One region of the Piscibacillus salipiscarius genome, then DNA from elsewhere that is predicted to be linked to it. Evidence: predicted binding sites of a transcription regulator. Region 1 holds the regulator's gene; each other region holds the start of a gene.

Evidence for each region. Region 1 encodes LexA, which represses DNA repair genes until DNA is damaged. Its sites were predicted from a motif close to CGAACATATGTTCG; they were not measured.
Region 2: a site for LexA is predicted at 1,184-1,197, ahead of ACFSW4_RS15530 (DNA polymerase IV). Genes of this name have one in related genera too.
Region 3: a site for LexA is predicted at 1,331-1,344, ahead of uvrB (excinuclease ABC subunit UvrB). Genes of this name have one in related genera too.

What each region holds. Positions count from the first base shown of each region.
Region 1 covers NZ_JBHUMZ010000016.1:230,829-233,114, reverse strand. Annotated here, with positions in the region: gene tkt (transketolase) at 1-547, opposite strand, end outside; gene ACFSW4_RS05990 (DUF896 domain-containing protein) at 766-999, opposite strand; gene lexA (transcriptional repressor LexA) at 1,147-1,767, shown strand; gene ACFSW4_RS05980 (hypothetical protein) at 2,148-2,286, opposite strand, start outside.
Region 2 covers NZ_JBHUMZ010000053.1:7,560-9,845, reverse strand. Annotated here, with positions in the region: gene ACFSW4_RS15540 (NUDIX domain-containing protein) at 1-23, opposite strand, end outside; gene ACFSW4_RS15535 (aldo/keto reductase) at 124-1,053, shown strand; gene ACFSW4_RS15530 (DNA polymerase IV) at 1,221-2,286, shown strand, end outside.
Region 3 covers NZ_JBHUMZ010000021.1:47,079-49,364, forward strand. Annotated here, with positions in the region: gene uvrB (excinuclease ABC subunit UvrB) at 1-1,281, opposite strand, end outside; gene ACFSW4_RS08920 (hypothetical protein) at 1,467-2,286, opposite strand, start outside.

The DNA.
Region 1 (2,286 bases):
CAAGCTTTAAATGACCTGCTAATGAAGCTGCTTCTTGAGATACACCTTCCATTAGATCACCATCACCACAAATACTATACGTATAATGGTCTACCACATTTTGATTGTCTTTATTAAACTTGGAAGCTAAGAAACGTTCTGCCATCGCCATACCCACTGACATAGCAATTCCTTGGCCTAATGGACCAGTTGTTGCCTCGACACCATCTGTATGACCAAATTCAGGGTGACCAGGTGTTTTAGACCCCCACTGGCGGAAATTCTTAATATCATCCATTGATACTTTATAGCCAGATAAATGAAGTAAAGCATAAAGTAGCATAGACCCATGACCAGCCGATAGAACAAATCGATCTCGGTTAAACCATGAAGAATTTTTAGGGTTATGATTCATAACTTTACTCCATAATGTATACGCCATAGGAGCTGCACCCATTGGCATACCTGGGTGACCAGAGCTTGCTTTCTCAACTGCATCAATCGCAAGTGTTCTGATCGTATTGATTGATTTTTGTTCAATATTCGTCAATTTAAAATCCCCTTTCATATCCGTTCAATCAGTTACCACCATTTATCGTATATGGTTTAGTAACATCTGACAAGTTATTTTATAGTAATTTTACAATACTTTTAGTATACACAACACAAAACTTGTCATCCTTAAATACCATACCCTTTATGTATCATTAATCACACAAAATTTATTATAACAAATCTATCGATAAATCCATACAAAAAAAGATTCCTTCTATTTGAAGAAACCTTTTAGTGCTTTTGACCATTTTCTTTTTCGTTCTTTAATTTATCAGGTGTAACATCTGTACCTTCAGGGTCTACAACTTTAACTGATTTTAGTTGGTTCTTAAATGACTGCCGAAATGCTTGTAAATACTCTTCTCTTAACTTCTTTTGCTCTTTCTTTTCTTGATCAGTTAAACCTTCTGTCTTTGATTTATTAGCTAATTCATTTATCCGTTTAATTCGTTCATCAGAAATCATTCAAAAAAACTCCTTTATATAGGTTCGATTGTCATTTTACATGTTGAATCCTTCTTAGACAAGTTTTTAAATTTTTACGAACGAATGTTTGCTTATATTGGTTAATATTGCTATAATAAACCCAGGATTAAACGTTGAGGTGAAAATATGAAAAAACTATCAAAGAGACAAAAAGAGATTTTTGATTTCATAGTTAATAATGTCAATTTAAAAGGTTACCCACCTTCTGTTAGAGAAATTGCCGAAGCTGTTGGCTTAGCTTCAAGTTCTACTGTTCATGGTCATTTATCTAGATTAGAAGAAAAGGGTTATATTCGGCGCGACCCTACTAAACCTAGGGCTATTGAAATCGTGTATGATGACGGTAGTACCGTCCATGAACGTAGCGCTTTATACGCTCCTTTAATCGGTAAAGTAACGGCCGGCGAACCTATTACGGCGATTGAAAATGTAGAAGAATTTATCCCGATTCCATCTACTATTTCAGCAACTGAAGATGACGTCTTTGTTCTTTCAATCCAAGGTGATAGTATGATAGAAGCTGGGATTTTTGACAGAGACATGGTCATCGTTAGAAAACAAGCAACGGCGAATAACGGGGATATCGTGGTTGCCATGACTGAAGATGACGAAGCAACGGTTAAACGTTTCTTTAAAGATGAAAACCAATACCGCCTGGAACCTGAAAATCCAACGATGGAACCTATTATATTGAATCAGGTTTCTATTTTAGGAAAAGTCATTGGTTTGTATCGGGAAATTCACTAATATTAATGAATTAGCTGTTCCTGTAAAAGGGACAGCTTTTTATATATTTATTAATTATTAAATTAGCAAAAAAAGCCCCTTAGCACACCATGTACTAAGGGGTTTAATCATATTAATAACTACTCATATATTGCTCACGTTCCCAAGGATGAACTTGAGTTCTGAACATACCTTGCTTAATTTAATCTAAATAAAATTAAGCTAAATGCTGATATAATCCACATTATAAAAGTGTTTTGAGTTTTTCTAAATAAAATTAAATTAATTTTTCTGGGTAAATACTGGGTAATTCATGGGTGAATTAATTATGACTTAGATTAAAGTTTTCTAAAATATACACTAAAAGAGAAGGATCTAATAATAGACCCTTCTCTTTTTTGTTATTCTACTGGCACAAATTTAACTGCCGCCTCTGTTTCGATATAATCTTCTTCATTAACCAAGAATACATAGCTATCTACACCATTATTACCTAATATCGTATTTACTTTTAAACTTCCCTCACTGTTATAAACCACA
Region 2 (2,286 bases), on a different contig from region 1:
TTTTCTTCAAATTTCTTTACCATAACAATCCCCTTTCTGCCATTTATTTTAGCATAAACCATTTTATAAGTTGTTTTTAATAGGATCTTGTTTTTAAAATAGAAAAAGAAGGAGTGATTCAAAATGGTTAAAAAGCGTCAGTTAGGAAACACAGATTTATATGTCTCTGAGATTGCTTTAGGATGTATGAATTTAGGTACGAATGTTACCCAAGCTTCCCACGTCATCCACACAGCTCTCGATCAAGGAATTAATTATTTAGATACGGCTGATTTATATGACTTCGGACAAAACGAAAAAATTGTTGGACAAGCGATCAAAGGTAAACGTGACCAATTGATTATCGCGACTAAAGGTGGTAATCATTTTGAACCAGGTAAGGATGGTTGGTACTGGGACCCTTCGAAAGCTTATTTAAAAGAAGCTATTAAAAACAGCCTACTTCGTCTTGGTTTAGATGATCTTGACCTTTATCAGCTTCACGGAGGAACAATTGAAGATCCAACTGATGAAGTGATTGAAGCATTTGAAGAACTCAAGCAAGAAGGGTTAATTCGTTATTATGGTATCTCCTCCATCCGTCCAAATGTTATTAACCGATTTGTTGAACGGTCTGATATGGTAAGTGTGATGATGCAATATAGCTTATTAGACCGCCGCCCCGAAGAAGAATTACTAGACCATCTCAATGACCATAATATTGGTGTTGTAGTTCGCGGTGCACTTGGTAAAGGAATGCTCACCAATAAAGGACAGAGTCAGTGGCAGAAAAAAGGTCAAGATGGATTCCTTGATTATGATGCAGATCAGTTAAAATCTGTTGTGACATCATTACAAGATCTTGCCAATGAGGCGCATCTATCACCTCAATCTTTAGCCATTGGTTATGTTCTTAATCACCCAGCTGTTAGCAGCTTAGCACTCGGTGCAAGTAGGCCTGAGCAAGTATTAGATAATGTTCGTGCTTATGAGGCAGCACAGCTTTCAGAAGATCTGATTAAAAAGTTAAAACAAATCACTAAAGCCAATGTTTATAAGCAGCATCGTCAATAATGTTAGTTAGAAACGTTTAGCTCTAAAGTCCTCAGGCAATAGACTTTAGGGCTTTTTTATGTCGTTTTATGAGTCTTTTGTCATGAATTTCTATTGATAAAAGAACATGCGTTCGCATATAATATAAACACGAACAAAAGTTCTGTTTATTTAAAAAGAGGGATACTATGGAAAAAATCATTTTTTTAGTGGATATGCAGTCATTTTATGCATCAATCGAAAAGTCAGCTGATCCTAAGTTGCAACACCAACCAGTTGTGGTAGCCGGCGATCCTGAGAGGCGTAGCGGTATCATTTTAGCTGCTTGCCCAATTGCTAAACAATATGGAGTGGAGACAGCTGAAGCCCTTTGGCAGTCTCAGGAAAAATGTCCTGACTTAGTTGTGGTTAGACCACGAATGAAATTATATATAGATTTGTCTTACCAAATCACTCAAATTTTAGAAAGGTTTACGGATCAGGTTGAAGTTTTCTCAGTTGATGAACAGTTTATGGATTTAACTGGCACAGAACGATTATTCGGTGACCGATATTCAGTCGCCAAACAAATTCAACATGAAATACAAGAAGAACTTGGCGTATATGCGCGTGTTGGTATGGGGCCTAATAAAGTTCTAGCTAAAATTGCTTGTGATGCATTCGCTAAGAAGAATAAAGACGGTATATTTCATCTTACGCATGACAATATGAAAGAAACGATGTGGAAACTGCCCGTTGGAAAAATGTTTGGAGTTGGAAGTCGCATGAACCATCACTTTCAGCGAATGGGTATACAAACCATTGGTGACCTCGCCAATTATCCCCTACACCACTTAAAAAAACGCTGGGGAATTAATGGCGAGGTACTATCTAATATCGCTAATGGGATTGACTATTCTCCAGTTACAACCAAAACTCATAACAGTCAAAAAGCAGTTGGACACCACATGACCTTGCCAAGAGACTATGAAGCGCTAGAAGATGTCAAAATTGTTCTTCTTGAACTATGCGAGGAAGTCGCCAAACGTGCAAGAGCTAAAAACTACCGAGGCCATACATTGTCGTTAGGTATACGCGGGGCAAATTTCGATGTTCCGACTGGATTTCATAGGCAAATCAAACTCACCTCCCCTACTAATTATGGGATGGATTTATTTCATGCTGCTTTAAAGTTATTGCATAAACATTGGGATGGTTTACCTGTTCGAAGTGTTGGCGTAACGTTATCACAACTGCAGTCCGCTGACGTGTATC
Region 3 (2,286 bases), on a different contig from region 1:
TTTGATTGGGCGAACATCAATTTTCGGATCTAACAAGCCTGTCGGACGAATAATCTGTTCAATAACCCCTGGAGAGTGCTCGAGTTCATAATCACCAGGTGTTGCCGATACATATAAAATATTATCAATATGCTTTTCAAACTCTTCAAATTTAAGCGGACGGTTGTCTAGCGCAGATGGTAATCTGAAACCGTGATCCACTAACGTCATTTTACGTGCTTGGTCTCCGTTATACATCGCACGAACCTGAGGTAGTGTGACGTGTGACTCATCAATGACAATGAGTGAGTCATCTGGAAAATAATCTAATAATGTGTAAGGAGTTGATCCAGGTTCACGAAATGATAAATGCCTTGAGTAGTTCTCAATCCCAGAACAAAAGCCCATTTCGTTCATCATTTCTAAATCATAATTTGTACGCTGCTCTAAGCGTTGTGCTTCTAACAGCTTATCTTCCTGTCTAAACTTCTCTAACTGCTCTTGAAGCTCCTGTTCGATATTTTTAATCGCGCGCTTCATTTTTTCTTCACGCGTGACGAAGTGGGATGCTGGGAAAATAGCAACGTGTTCACGGTCACCTATAATTTCTCCTGTTAAAGCATCCACTTCACGAATTCGGTCAATTTCATCTCCAAAAAACTCTATACGAATACAGTGCTCTTCCCTCGACGCCGGGATGACTTCAACTGAGTCACCTCGCACCCTAAATGTACCACGCTGAAAGTCAATATCGTTACGTGCATATTGAATATCGACAAGATCTCTTAGCACTTGATCGCGTTCTTTTTCCATTCCAACACGAAGTGATAAGACGAGCTCCTTATACTCATGAGGCGAACCTAAACCATAAATACACGACACACTTGCAACGATTAGTACATCATTACGTTCAAATAATGAAGACGTCGCGGAGTGTCTTAGCTTATCAATCTCATCATTAATACTAGCGTCTTTTTCAATATACGTATCTGTATGCGGGACATAAGCTTCAGGCTGGTAGTAATCGTAATAACTGACGAAATACTCAACCGCATTATTTGGAAAAAACTCTTTAAACTCACTATACAGCTGTCCTGCTAGCGTTTTGTTATGTGCAATCACTAACGTTGGGCGATTTATTTCCTTAACCACGTTTGAAACCGTAAACGTTTTCCCTGTACCCGTTGCACCGAGTAACGTTTGGTGTCGTTCGTTATGTTCAATGCCATTTACAATTTTTTCAATGGCTTTTGGCTGATCTCCTTGAGGCTCAAACTGAGAATGAAGTTCAAACTGATTCACAACATCATCTCCAATATATATAAACTACAAATATTATAACATAAAAACACGAACAAAAGTTCTGTTTTGATATTTTTCTCTATTTTAAGGATAAGTTTGTCGGGCCTAATTTGCAAAGAATGTGAATGAAAGGTCTACATTAAAGAAAAACGCAATCACCCTAGTGGATGATCGCGTTTGACCAATTAACTTATTTCTTCTGTTCTTAGCGTGAATTTAGGCATTTCTTTTACAAAGATTAATCCTAATTCATGGTATTCCCCTTCATATAGGGCTCTTTGAACAAATCGAACTTCTCCAGACAAATCTTGAACTGCCATTTTACAAAAAGTACGATGTTCGCTCATCACTTCATAAAATTCTTGTTCATTTGAAATAGGCTCATCGTGAATTCGTTCAATTTTTTCACCAACGACAAGTTCCATTTCTTCTGCCGGTGAATTAGGCATAACACCCACAATCACAATGCCATCTTCTTTCGGTATAAAAATAGGCGATTGTTCTCTGTCCAATACATATGAAACATAATGGATGGCTAATCTACCTAAGATGGCAGCTAACACTAAGTATATACTCAACTCAGGAAATACATAAATTCCGTATGAACCGATTAAGAGAAGAACAAGTAAAACTGATAAGGCTCTAGCAACTTTTCGTGCGCCAATATCTGAAAAGTTCCCTTTAAAACGCTGGGACACTCCAATCACAAACGGAAATAATACAAGTCCGAACTGATCGCTTAAGCCAAATGCTGGCCACCAAGTAAACAGTGATAACTCTAAAGCTCCCGATGGAACAGGAACAAAGGCAGGAATGACGCATAACCGTTTCACCAAGTGACTTCCGACAAATTTACCACGCTTGCTTTTTTGCAATTCAGGAAATGATTGATTGCGTTTAGCAGTCGCAAACAAAATAATCTCAACGATTAATAAAAACATTAACACATAACTCACTAACACGAGATTAATATTACTTAATGAACTCAACCAATCAGGCAGTTGT